Regions from separate parts of the Streptomyces sp. NPDC017225 genome, predicted to be linked through region 3. Evidence: riboswitches for the same ligand, from Rfam matches in the RefSeq annotation. Region 3 holds a riboswitch; each other region holds the start of a gene.
What was found. A riboswitch is a leader RNA that binds a small molecule or an ion and turns the genes downstream of it on or off. The one in region 3 is predicted to bind thiamine pyrophosphate.

Region 1 (4,500 bases), on a different contig from region 3:
CGCGGGGGTGCCGGGCAGGGTCTCGTCGGGCGTGAAGAGCCACTCCAGCATCTCCTCGGTCGTCCAGCCGTCGTCCCGCAGCAGCGTCAGGGTCCCGACCAGGCCTTTGACGACCTTGTCCTCATCGATGAAGGCCGCGGGGACGTGCAGCGCGCGGTTCTCACCGCGGCGTACGGCGATGAGCTGGCCTTCCTTGATCAGCTGGCGTACGCGGGTCACCTCGACACCGAGCATCTCGGCGATGTCGGGGACGGTGAGCCAGGCAGGCACGAGAGCATCGGTCTTTGCGTCAATCTCGGTCACGGCCCAAGCCTGCCATCTGGCACCGACAGTCGGAAGCCGGACCCGTCCGACCTGGGCCGGGCACCCGCCGGAAGGACTACGCGGTCGCCGCCTTCAGCGGCCTCGCCGGGTCGGCCAGCCGCCGCGGGTCCATCGTCGCACCCGCCTGGATCAGGCGTCTTCCCTGGGCCAGGTCCCGGGGGCGGCCCACCGCCAGCAGGGCGACCAGGCGGCCCTCGCGCAGCCAGCAGACCGTCCAGGCGGGTCCCGAGGGGTCCCCGCGCCACAGGGTGGTGTCGGCGGCCGTGTGATGACCGGCGTACTGGACGAAGCGGCCGAACTGCTCGGACCAGAAGTACGGCACCGGGTCGTAGGCCGCCACGGCCTCGCCGCCGACGGCGCCGATGATGTCGGCGGCGACCGTGCGCGGCCCCTGGAGGGCGTTGTCCCAGTGGTGCACCAGCAGCCGTTCGCCGTAGCGGCCGGAGGGGAAGGAGGCGCAGTCGCCGACCGCGTGGACGTCCGGCGCAGAGGTGCGCAGGCGGTCGTCGGCCAGGACCTCCCCCTGCGAGCCGAGAGCGATCCCGGAGCCGGCGAGCCAGGCGGTGGCGGGCCGGGCGCCGATGCCGACGACGACCGCGCCGGCGGGCAGCCGTGAGCCGTCGTCCAGGACGACGACGTGACCGGGCTCCCCGGGGCCGCCGCCGGACTCCACGCGCTCCACGCGGGCGTGCGTGCGCAGGACGGCGCCCGCGTCGGCGTACCAGGCGGTCATCGGCGCGGCGACCTCGTCGGGCAGCGCGCCGGCGAGGGGCCGGTCGGCGGCCTCCACGACGGTCACGGCGCAGCCCGCCTCGCGCGCGGCGGTGGCGAACTCGGCGCCGATCCAGCCCGCGCCGACGACCACGACGTCGTGCTGCCGGGCCAGCACGGGGCGCAGCCGTTCGGCGTCGTCCAGGGTGCGCAGCAGGTGCACGCCGGGCACGCCCTCGGTGCCGGGGAGGCGGACCGGTTCGGCGCCGGTGGCGAGGACGAGGGCGTCGTACGGCACGGGCCCCGCGGAGGTGTCGAGGACGTGCTCCGCCAGGTGGACGCCCAGGGCCTCGCAGCCGAGCCGCAGCGTGATGCCGAGCGCCTCGAAGTCGACGTCGAAGGCGGAGCCCTCGGCCGTGCCGAGCAGGACGGCCTTGGACAGCGGAGGGCGGTCGTACGGCTGGTGCGGCTCCGCGCCGATCAGGGTCACGGTGCCGGTGAAGCCCTGCTCCCGCAGGGCGACGGCGGTCTGCACGCCCGCCATGCCCGCGCCGACGACGACCACGCGGCGTTCCGCGTCCGCTTCCCGTTGCCGGGTCCGCTCCTGCGTCTGCTCGCTCACGTGATCACCTTAGACACCGGCCGGTCGTCAGTCAGGGGCCGTGCGCGGTGACCTGCTCCACACCGCTTGGCCGTACGGGTCGTACGCGTCGTACGCGGGCGCGGGGCGGCTCCCCTTACGAGTGCGACGCGCCGCGGGCTAGGCTGGCCGGCGTAAGACACTCGCGGGAGCCCGGACGCACCGGGCTGAGAGGGAGGCTGGCGGCCTCCGACCGTACGAACCTGATCCGGGTCATGCCGGCGAAGGGAGGGGCTGGACGCCCATGCCGTCACCGTCACACACGACGTCACGCACGCCGTCACCCACACCCGACGTCCTCGTCGTCGGGGGCGGGATCATCGGACTGGTCACGGCCTGGCGGGCCGCGCAGCGCGGGCTCGTCACGGCGCTCGTGGACCCCGAGCCGGGCGGTGGGGCCGCCCAGGTGGCCGCCGGGATGCTGGCCGCCGTCACGGAACTGCACTACGGCGAGCAGACGCTGCTCGCGCTGAACCTCGCCTCGGCCCGCCGCTACCCGGAGTTCGCGGCCGAGCTGGCCGACCTCACCGGCCACGACCTCGGCTATCGCCGGTGCGGCACCCTCGCCGTCGCGCTGGACGCCGACGACCGCGCCCACCTGCGGGAACTGCACGCGCTCCAGCAGCGCTCGGGCCTGGAGTCCGAGTGGCTGACGGGGCGCGAGTGCCGACGTCTGGAGCCGATGCTCGCGCCGGGCGTGCGCGGGGGGCTCCGGGTGGACGGCGATCACCAGATCGACCCCCGGCGCCTGGCCGTCGCGCTCGTGGCCGCCTGCGAACGCGTGGGCGTCGTCTTCCACCGGGTGTGGGCCGACCGGCTCACCGTCGGGCGCGGCGGCGAGCGGGCCACGGGTGTCGTCACGGCCGACGGCACCGCGCTGGAGGCCGGGCAGGTGGTGCTGGCCGGGGGCAGCCTGAGCGGGCGGCTCACGGGCGTCCCGGACGACGTGCTGCCGCCGGTGCGGCCCGTGAAGGGGCAGGTGCTGCGGCTGGCGATGCCGCGGACGCACGGCCCGCTGCTGAACCGGACGGTGCGTGCCGTGGTGCGCGGCAACCCCCTCTACCTGGTGCCCCGGGAGAGCGGCGAGCTGGTCGTCGGCGCCACCAGCGAGGAGATGGGCTGGGACACGACGGTGACCGCGGGCGGCGTCTACGAGCTGCTGCGCGACGCCCACGAGCTGGTCCCCGGCATCACCGAGCTGCCCCTGCAGGAGACCCGGGCGGGTCTGCGCCCGGGGTCCCCGGACAACGCCCCGCTGCTCGGCCCGACCGGGCTGGCCGGCCTGCTGCTGGCCACCGGGCACTTCCGCAACGGCGTCCTGCTCACCCCGGTCACCGGCGACGTCATGGCGGACGCCCTGACCACCGGGGAGCTTCCCGCCGAGGCGCTGCCCTTCAGCCCCCGGCGCTTCGGCGCCGCCCCCGCACTCAAGGAACTCTCGGAGCAGCCCGCATGAACATCTCCGTCAACGGCGAGCCGCGCGAGGTGGCTCCCGGCACCGCCCTGGACGCCCTGGTGGACACGCTCACCGCGGCACCGTCCGGCGTGGCCGCCGCCCTGAACGAAACCGTCGTCCCGCGCGCGCGGTGGTCCGCCACCGCGCTGGCCGACGGCGACCGCGTCGAAGTCCTCACCGCCGTCCAAGGAGGCTGACCATGGCCGACGATCCCTTTGTCCTCGGCGGTACGGCGTACGGGTCCCGCCTGATCATGGGTACCGGCGGGGCGCCCAGCCTCGACGTGCTGGAGCGGGCGCTGGTGGCCTCCGGGACGGAGCTGACGACCGTCGCGATGCGGCGGGTGGACGCCTCGGTGCACGGGTCCGTGCTGTCGGTGCTGGAGAAGCTGGGCATCCGGGTGCTGCCGAACACGGCCGGCTGCTTCACCGCCGGGGAGGCCGTCCTCACCGCCCGTCTCGCGCGCGAGGCCCTCGGCACCGACCTGGTCAAGCTGGAGGTCATCGCCGACGAGCGCACCCTGCTGCCGGACCCGATCGAGCTGCTGGACGCGGCGGAGACACTGGTCGACGACGGGTTCACGGTGCTGCCGTACACGAACGACGACCCGGTCCTCGCGCGCAAGCTGGAGGACGTCGGATGCGCCGCGATCATGCCGCTCGGCTCGCCGATCGGGTCGGGGCTCGGTATCCGCAATCCGCACAACTTCGAGCTGATCGTGGAGCACGCGCGCGTGCCGGTGATTCTGGACGCGGGGGCCGGCACGGCGTCGGACGTGGCGCTGGCGATGGAGCTGGGGTGCGCGGGTGTGATGCTCGCCTCCGCGGTGACGCGGGCGCAGGAGCCGGTGCTGATGGCGGAGGGGATGCGGTGCGCGGTGGAGGCGGGGCGCTTCGCGCGGCGGGCGGGGCGGATTCCGCGGCGGCGGTTCGCCGAGGCGTCGTCTCCTGCGGAGGGCCTGGCTGCTCTTGATCCGGAGCGGCCCGCTTTCCGGTGAACCTCGTCCATGGGGGCCGAGCTCCGTCGGCGGCCGCCGCGCGTGTGAAGCGTCACAGGTGCGCTGCAGTACCGCCCCCGAGCGCCGGCGGCGACGCCGGGTGTCCGTGGCGACTCGTAGACTCGCTGCGTGGACACGACCCTTCAGGACCCTCTCGTCGGGCAGGTGCTCGACGGCCGGTACCGCGTCGAGGCGCGGATCGCGGTCGGCGGGATGGCCACGGTCTACCGGGCCGTGGACACCCGCCTGGACCGCGTGCTCGCGCTGAAGGTGATGCACCCGACGCTCGCGGCCGACGCCACCTTCGTGGAGCGGTTCATCCGCGAGGCGAAGTCGGTGGCCCGGCTCGACCACCCCAACGTCGTGCAGGTT
Region 2 (4,500 bases), on a different contig from region 3:
AGCGCCCGGTAGTAGCCGAAGCCGGGTGCGCCCAGCGACCGCTCGACCAGCACGGCGAGCGGCAGCACCAGTAGCACGGCGATGGTGACCAGGACCCCGGCCAGCAGGGCCCACTGCCCCGTCCCGCGCGGCCGGCGCGCGGTCGCGGCCGCGTCCACCAGCCTCAGGGCCGTCTCCCGCCGCCGAACCGTCCAGGCGTGCACGGCGAGGACGGCGGCCACCGCGGCGAACTGGATCAGCGTCAGCACGGCGGCCGTGGACAGATCGAAGATCTGGGAGGTCTGCCGGTAGATCTCCACCTCCAGGGTGGAGAAGGCCGGTCCGCCGAGGATCTGGACCACGCCGAAGGAGGTGAAGGTGAACAGGAACACCATCAGCGCGGCGGCGGCCACGGCCGGTGCGAGCGCGGGCAGTGTCACCTGCCGCCAGGCTCTCAGCCGCGAGGCGCCGAGCATCCGCGCGGCCTCCTCCTGCCGCGGGTCGAGTTGCGACCAGAGGCCGCCGACGGTGCGTACGACGACGGCGTAGTTGAAGAAGACGTGCGCGAGCAGGATCGCCCACACGGTGGTGTCCAGCCGTACGCCCCACAGCTCGTCGAGCAGTCCGCCACGCCCCACCAGCGCCAGGAAGGCCGTACCGACGACGACCGTCGGCAGCACGAACGGCACGGTCACCACCGCCCGCAGCACCTGCTTGCCGGGGAAGTCGAAGCGGGCGAGGACGTAGGCACCCGGCAGGGCGATCAGCAGGGTGAGCGCGGTGGAGGCCAGCGCCTGCCAGGTGGTGAACCACAGCACGTGCCGCACGTCGGACTGCGCGAGCACCTCCCCGATCCGCCCGAACCGCCAGGTGCCGTCGATCTCCAGTCCGCGCGCGACGATCGCGGCGACGGGGTAGGCGAAGAACACCGCGAAGAACGCGACGGGCACGGCCATCAGGGCCAGCCGCGCCGCGTTCCCCGTGCGTCGCCGGCGCCCGGCTACTTGAGTACGAGTGAGGTCCACGACTTGACCCACTGGTCGCGGTTGTCGGCGATCTTCGCCGGGTCCATGGTCCGCGGGTCCTCGGCCTGCGGCCCGAACTTCCGGAACGCCTCGGGGATCTCCGCGCCCTCCCGCACCGGGTAGACGAACATGTTCAGCGGCATGTCGTCCTGGAACTCCTTGCCGAGCAGGAAGTCGAGGAGTGCCTTGCCGCCCTCGGGGTTCCCGGCGTTGCTCAGCAGACCCGCGTACTCGACCTGGCGGAAGCAGGTGCCGGTGGCGACACCCGTCGGCGCCGTGGCCGGCTGCGGATCGGCGTAGATGACCTCGGCGGGCGGGGACGAGGCGTAGGAGACGACGAGCGGGCGGTCGCCCTTGGCCTTCTTGCCGCCGGACGAGCCGGAGAACTCCTCGTTGTAGGCCTGCTCCCAGCTGTCGACGACCTTGACGCCGTTCGCCTTCAGCTTCTTCCAGTAGTCCTGCCAGCCCTCGTCGCCGTACTCGGCGGCGGTGCCGAGCAGGAAGCCGAGGCCGGGCGAGGAACTGCCCGCGTTCTCGGTGACGAGCAGGTCCTCGTACTCGGGCTCGACCAGGTCGTCGAAGGAGTCCGGCGGGGTCAGCCCGTGCTCGCTGAAGTACGCCTTGTCGTAGTTGACGCAGACGTCGCCGGTGGTGACGGGGGTGACCCGGTGCTCGTCCTGGTCGGCCCGGTACTCGGGGAGGACCAGGTCGGAGCCCTTCGCCTCGTACGGCTGGAACAGCCCGTTGTCGAGGGCGCGGGAGAGCAGTGTGTTGTCGACGCCGAAGAAGACGTCGCCCTGCGGGTTGTCCTTGGTGAGGACCGCCTTGTTGACGGCCTGCCCGGCGTCGCCGTCCTCCAGGACCTGGACCTTGTAGCCGGAGCTCTGCTCGAAGGCGGCGATGACGTCCTTCGACACGGCCCACGAGTTGTGGCTGACCAGGGTCACGGTCTCGGAGTCGCCGGCGCCCCGGCTGTCGCCGCCGGACGACGATCCGCACGCGGACAGGCCGGCGACCATGCCGAGGCCGACGGCCAGGACGGTGGCCTTCTTGGTGATGCTCACTGAATTCCTCCTGGGAGACCAGGAGAAGACGCGGCCCCGCCCGGGACCCCTGGCGAGGGTCCCGGGCAGGGCGCAACAGCTCGAGTGGTGACCGATCTCCCTACCCAGAATGACCTGGGCCAGGTTCGGAGGGTCTGCGGCCCGGTGCCGCACTCTCAGCGCTGTGGCGCTCCCCTGTCGGAATATGAAGATGTGGTTCTGTATGACGTACGCAGCTGTCGTACGACGAGGTGCTGACGTCGGTCAGGTTACCGCTCGCTCGCGGCGAGCTGACCACACGCCCCGTCGATCTCCTGCCCACGGGTGTCCCGGATCGTCACCGGCACACCATGCGCCGCGATCGCCTCCACGAACGCCTTCTCGTCCTCGGGCCGCGACGCGGTCCACTTCGAGCCCGGCGTGGGGTTGAGCGGGATGAGGTTGACGTGCACGGGCCTGCCCTTGAGCAGCCGCCCGAGCCGGTCGCCACGCCACGCCTGGTCGTTGATGTCCCGGATCAGCGCGTACTCGATCGACAGCCGGCGTCCGGACGTGGCCGCGTACTCGAACCCGGCGTCCAGCACCTCACGCACCTTCCAGCGCGTGTTGACGGGGACGAGGGTGTCGCGCAGCTCGTCGTCGGGCGCGTGCAGCGAGATGGCGAGGCGGCACTTGAATCCCTCGCCGGTGAAGCGGTGGATGGCCGGGACGAGACCGACGGTGGAGACGGTGATGCCGCGCTGGGAGAGGCCCAGCCCGTCGGGCTCGGGGTCGGTGAGGCGGCGGATGGAACCGACGACCCGGTTGTAGTTGGCGAGGGGCTCGCCCATGCCCATGAACACGATGTTGCTGAGCCGGGCCGGTCCCCCCGGGACCTCGCCGTCCCTGAGCGCCCGCATGCCGTCCACGATCTGGTGCACGATCTCGGCCGTCGACAGGTTCCGGTCCAGGCCGGCCTGTCCGGTGGCGCAGAACGGGCAGTTCATGCCGCAGCCGGCCTGGGAGCTGATGCACATGGTCACCCGGTCCGGGTAACGCATGAGGACGGACTCGACGAGCGTCCCGTCGAACAGCTTCCACAGCGTCTTGCGCGTGGTGCCCTGGTCGGTCGACAGATGCCGCACGACCGTCATCAGCTCGGGCAGCAGCGCCTCCTGGAGGCCCTGGCGCGCGCCGGCCGGGATGTCGGTCCACTGCTGGGGGTCGTGCGCGTACCGCGCGAAGTAGTGCTGCGAGAGCTGCTTGGCGCGGAACGGCTTCTCGCCGATCGCGGCGACGGCCTCCTTGCGCTCCGCGGGCGTGAGGTCGGCGAGGTGCCGAGGCGGCCGCTTCGCTGCGCGGGGCGCGACGAAGGTGAGCTCACCTGGGGCGGGACGGGCCACGGTTGGACAACTCCTCATGACGACGGGCCTGTGGCGAATCCCCGCTCACGCGGGGACGACGGCAGAGCCATGCCGAAGCCAGGAGACCTCACCGGACAACCCCCGCGTGGGCGGGGAAACACGAAAGGGCCCGCGACCGTGCGGGCCCTTCCAGACTACCTGAACGCTGTCAACCCGATCCGACGAAGATCACCAGCAGCAGCCACACCACCGGCGCCGTGGGCAGCAGCGAGTCCAGGCGGTCCATGATGCCGCCGTGGCCCGGGAGCAGCGTGCCCATGTCCTTGATGCCGAGGTCCCGCTTGATCATGGACTCGCCGAGGTCGCCCAGCGTGGCGCTGACGGCGACGACGAGGCCGAGCAGCAGGCCCTGCCACCAGGTGCCGCCGTCGATCAGGAACTGCATGCACAGCGCGCCCGCCACCATCGCGAACGCGACCGCGCCGAGCAGGCCCTCCCGGGTCTTGCCGGGGCTGATGCGCGGGGCGAGCTTGGTCCTGCCGAAGCGCCAGCCGACGGCGTAGGCGCCGGTGTCGCTGACGACCGTCAGTATCAGGAAGACGAGGACACGCCATGCGCCGTCGTCCGCCATGAGCATCATCGCGACGAACGTGGCCAGGAAGGGCACGTAGAACGCCGCGAAGAGGCCTGCCGTGACGTCCCTGAGGTAGCCCTCCGGCGGCTCGGTCATCCGCCATACGAGGACCGCGAGTGCCGTGAGCGCCATGGCGACCCACGCGCCCTCGGAGCCCCGGACGTACCCGGCGACCACCATCGCCGCGCCGCCGATCGCGAGCGGCACGAGGGGTGCCTTGATGCCCTTGCGCTCCTGGAGCCGCTTGGTCAGCTCCCACAGGCCCACCACGACGGCGACCACGATCACGCCGACGAAGACGGCCTTGACGACGAACAGCGACGCCACGATCACGGCGGCCAGTCCGAGGCCGACCCCTATCGCGGCACCCAGGTCACGCCCCGCGGTCTTCTTCTGCGGCTGCGGCTGCGGCTGCGCCGGCTGGGGGGCGTCGGGCATGGGCTCCGGATTCTGCGGCACCGCCGCATACGGCCGCG
Region 3 (4,500 bases):
CCATCTGCCCGGGGACGCGCCGGTGACCTGGGCGTTCGGCCGGGAGTTGCTGGTCGACGGGGTGGGACGGCCGTGTGGCGACGGTGACGTGCGTATCGCCCCGGTCGATCCCGAGCCGCTGGCCGAGGTGCTGATCCGGCTCCAGGTCGGCATCGACCAGGCGTTGTTCCGTTCGTCCGCGGCCCCTCTGGTGGCGTTCCTCGACCGGACCGACAAGCTGGTGCCACTGGGGCAGGAGGGCGCGCTCGCCGACTTCGACGCCCACCTCGACGAGGCCCTGGACCGCATCCTGGCGGAGGAGCAGAGCGCGGGCTGAACCGTTACGGCAGCTCCACAGCGTTGGCGTAACGCTTCGCCAGGGCAGCCGTCGAGGAGTCAGCGCTTACGACGGCGGCCCCGTCCGCGCACGGGAGCCGCACCCGTACCCGGCGTCGCCCCGGAGGCCTGTGCCGCCGGCCGGTCGGCCGGTCGACTGCCCGGCCGATCGGCCGACACGACGAGGGCCGCGAGGGCCGTGGTGACCGGAACGGACGCCACCAGGCCGATCGAGCCGACCAGCGTGCGAACGATCTCCTCCGCGACCAACTCGCTGTTGGCGACCGTCCCCACACCGCTCTGCGCGATCGAGAACAGCAGCAGCAGCGGCAGCGCGGCACCCGCGTAGGCGAGGACGAGCGTGTTGACGACCGAGGCGATGTGGTCTCGTCCGATACGGATGCCCGCGCGGTACAGCGCGCGTCGGCCCATCATCGGGTTGGCCTCGTGCAGTTCCCAGACCGCCGAGGTCTGGGTGACCGTCACGTCGTCGAGGACACCGAGCGAGCCGATGATGACACCGGCGAGCAGCAGGCCGCTCATGTCGATCGTCGGATACAGGCCGTGGATGAGACCGGTGTTGTCGTCCGTGTTCCCGGTCAGCGCGGCCCAGCCGATGAACAACGACCCGAGAACACCGATCAGCAACAACGAGATCAGGGTGCCGAGTACCGCCACGGAAGTGCGTGCGGACAGGCCGTGGCACAGATACAGCGCGATCAGCATGATGGCGCTGGACCCGACCACCGCCACGGCCAGCGGGTTCGATCCCTGCAGAATCGCGGGCAGGATGAAGAAGTTCAGCAGCAGGAAGCTCATGGCCAGCGAGACCAGGGCCATGAGGCCCCGCAGCCGTCCGACGACCACGACGGCGAGTGCGAAGATGCCGGCGAGCAGGGCCATCGGGAGCCGACGGTTGATGTCGGTCACCGAGTACTGCAGGTCCTCCGGCGCGGAGGGCTCGTAGGCGACCACGACCTTCTGTCCCTGCCGCAACTGCCGTGACTGGTCCGGCTGCACGATCTCGGTGAACGTGCGGCCCTTGTCGTCGCCGCTGTCGACGCGGATCGTCGCCCGCTTGCAGTCGCCGTTCGCCTGTTGCACCGCGGAGGAGCCCTCGGCGGTGGAGGTGTCGCCGGTGGGGGGGACGCCCGAGGCGTTGACGGACTGGCAGCTCAGCTCGACCACCTTGGTGACGGTGCCCTTCTCCGTCTGCCGGTCGAATCCCACCCCGGTGCGTTCGTGCGGCGGGGCACCGCCCGGCCACAGCACCGCGAGCCCGATCAGCACCGCCGCGGCGAACGGGATGAGGACCGCGGCGATGACCTTCCTCAGGTGCCGGGAGACGGGCGCCGCCGGTCCGTGCCCGTGGGCGTGCGCATGCCCGTGCCCGCCCCCGCCCCCGCCCCCGTGTCCCCCGGAACCGCCGTCTCCGGCACCGTGCCCACCACCCGCACCGTGCCCACCGCCGTCTCCGGCACCGTGCCTGTCGCTCACGTCAGGTCTGCCACCACCCGTGCCGTGAGAGCCGACGGGGGCGTGCCCGGCTTCATGGCGACTGTGGTCCTCGGCGCTCGGTCCGGGGCGGGGCTCGTGCGGCGGAAACGGGGGATGCTGCGGTGTGGTCACCGGCCGATCATCGCAAGAACGTGGGGGGCCCTCTGTTCACCGCGCCCGAATTGACGCTAGCGTGGAGTCACCTTTGTACACGCGGGAGCTCGGAGCACCGGGCTGAGAGGGCGCTGACCTCCGTCCCAGCGATGTTTCACGGGGAACGTCACCGAATCCGAGTGACGTTCCCCACGAAGCGTCGACAGACGGAAGCCGCTGCGTCGACCGCCGAACCTGTTACCGGGTAATGCCGGCGTAGGGAGTAGGTCTCATGACCATCAAGGACGCACGCACGCCTGCCTCCACGCAGAACTCCGCCCAGGAGGAGCCCACGGAGGTCGGGAAGTCCATCGGCTGGCACAAGGCGTACCTCGGGGGCTCGCGCCCCGACCTGCGCGTGCCGGTTCGTCAGGTGCACCTCACCAACGGGCAGTCGGTCACGCTGTACGACACTTCGGGCCCGTACACCGATCCGCTCGTCGACACCGATGTCCGCAGGGGGCTGTCTCCGCTGCGGGAGAACTGGATCATCGCCCGCGGCGACACCGAGGAGTACGCGGGCCGTCCCGTTCGTCCCGAGGACGACGGAATCAAGCACACCTCGCCGCGCGGTGGTCTGCGCAACCTGGACGCCGTCTTCCCCGGACGGCCGCGTCAGCCGCGCCGGGGGAGGGACGGCAGCGCGGTCACACAGCTCGCGTACGCGCGCAGGGGCGAGATCACGCCCGAGATGGAGTACGTGGCCGTGCGGGAGAGCGTCTCGCCGGAAGTGGTCCGTGAGGAGATCGCAGCCGGCCGGGCCGTACTCCCCGCCAACGTCAACCACCCGGAGATCGAGCCGATGATCATCGGCAAGAGGTTCCTGGTGAAGGTCAACGCCAACATCGGCAACTCGGCGGTGACGTCCTCCATCGAGGAGGAGGTCGACAAGATGACCTGGGCGACCCGATGGGGCGCCGACACGGTCATGGACCTCTCCACCGGCCGCAACATCCACACCACGCGCGAGTGGGTGCTGCGCAACTCCCCCGTCCCCATCGGGACAGTGCCGCTCTACCAGGCCCTGGAGAAGGTCGACGGCCGGGCCGAGGAGCTGACCTGGGAGATCTACAAGGACACGGTCATCGAGCAGGCCGAGCAAGGCGTGGACTACATGACGGTCCACGCCGGAGTGCGCCTGGCGTACGTGCCGCTCACCGCGAACCGCAAGACCGGCATCGTCTCGCGCGGCGGCTCGATCATGGCGGCATGGTGCCTGGCGCACCACAGGGAGTCGTTCCTCTACGAAAACTTCGAGGAACTCTGCGAGATCCTCGCCGCCTACGACGTCACGTACTCACTCGGCGACGGCCTGCGGCCGGGCTCGATCGCGGACGCCAACGACGAGGCGCAGTTCGCGGAGTTGCGCACGCTCGGGGAACTCAACCGAATCGCCAAGCGTTTGAACGTACAGACCATGATCGAAGGCCCGGGCCACGTCCCGATGCACAAGATCAAGGAGAACATCGACCTTCAGCAGGAGATCTGCGATGAAGCTCCGTTCTATACGCTCGGCCCCCTGACGACGGACGTCGCTCCGGCGTACGACCACATCACCTCCGGCATCGGTGCCGCGATGATCGCCTGGTGGGGCACGGCCATGCTCTGCTACGTCACGCCCAAGGAACACCTGGGCCTGCCCAACCGTGACGACGTCAAGACCGGCGTCATCACCTACAAGATCGCCGCCCATGCCGCCGACCTCGCCAAGGGGCACCCAGGCGCGCAGGAATGGGACGACGCGCTGTCGGACGCCCGCTTCGAGTTCCGGTGGGAGGACCAGTTCAACCTGGCTCTCGACCCGGACACGGCGCGGGAGTTCCACGACGAGACGCTGCCGGCCGAGCCCGCCAAGACGGCCCACTTCTGCTCCATGTGCGGGCCGAAATTCTGCTCGATGAAGATCTCCCAGGACATCCGACGCGAGCACGGAGGCAGCAAGGCCGAGATCGAGGAGGGCATGGCCCAGAAGTCGAAGGAGTTCGCGGCGAGCGGGAACAGGGTGTACTTGCCGCTGGCCGACTGAGCGTCCCCCGCTGCGATCTCACACTGAGCCGCCCCGTACGCGTGCGGCGAGGGCGCTCAGTGTGAGCCGGGGGCCGATGCCTGTCCGGGAGGCCTGGCCATCCCGAACGGGTTGTCGATCACGTAGCGCCCGTATCCGTACGGCACCGGCGAGCCACGTCCGGCCCGAGGGCGGTTGTCCGGTCGAAGTCGCTCTCGCGGCCGTCCTCTGGTCGCTGTACCACCTCGCCGCTGCGTGAACTGAAAGAGGAGCCCCGGGGGCTCACGGAGCTGCGAGTCCTTCAAGAGCGGGGCCCGGGGGAGGTCGAACGGCGGCGCGACTTCCCCGTGCGGACGCGGTACGGCCTGACGGAAGCGGGCCGGTCTCAGCGTCCGCTGCTGGTCGAGCTGTCCGCGACGGGTGAGGAGCTGCTGCGTCCGACCCACGCCACAGCCGATGACGAGCAGTCCCCGGGGAGCCGACGCACCGGTGAGGCGCCCGAGCCGGACGCGCCTGATGAGGGACGTGAA

Region 1: another riboswitch for thiamine pyrophosphate. It lies ahead of thiO (glycine oxidase ThiO); the one in region 3 lies ahead of thiC (phosphomethylpyrimidine synthase ThiC).
Region 2: another riboswitch for thiamine pyrophosphate. It lies ahead of ACH4NX_RS27425 (thiamine ABC transporter substrate binding subunit); the one in region 3 lies ahead of thiC (phosphomethylpyrimidine synthase ThiC).

Annotation. Positions count from the first base shown of each region.
Region 1 covers NZ_JBIRNE010000003.1:211,125-215,624, forward strand. The annotation lists gene ACH4NX_RS08170 (Rv2175c family DNA-binding protein) at 1-303, opposite strand, end outside; gene ACH4NX_RS08175 (NAD(P)/FAD-dependent oxidoreductase) at 380-1,657, opposite strand; TPP riboswitch at 1,811-1,922, shown strand; gene thiO (glycine oxidase ThiO) at 1,920-3,131, shown strand; gene thiS (sulfur carrier protein ThiS) at 3,128-3,328, shown strand; gene ACH4NX_RS08190 (thiazole synthase) at 3,331-4,128, shown strand; gene pknB (Stk1 family PASTA domain-containing Ser/Thr kinase) at 4,258-4,500, shown strand, end outside.
Region 2 covers NZ_JBIRNE010000014.1:130,292-134,791, forward strand. The annotation lists gene ACH4NX_RS27420 (iron ABC transporter permease) at 1-935, opposite strand, end outside; gene ACH4NX_RS27425 (thiamine ABC transporter substrate binding subunit) at 980-2,068, opposite strand; TPP riboswitch at 2,148-2,254, opposite strand; gene rlmN (23S rRNA (adenine(2503)-C(2))-methyltransferase RlmN) at 2,317-3,429, opposite strand; gene ACH4NX_RS27435 (phosphatidate cytidylyltransferase) at 3,599-4,500, opposite strand, start outside.
Region 3 covers NZ_JBIRNE010000015.1:118,320-122,819, reverse strand. The annotation lists gene ACH4NX_RS28405 (SsgA family sporulation/cell division regulator) at 1-316, shown strand, start outside; gene ACH4NX_RS28400 (YibE/F family protein) at 376-1,944, opposite strand; TPP riboswitch at 2,016-2,205, shown strand; gene thiC (phosphomethylpyrimidine synthase ThiC) at 2,198-3,991, shown strand.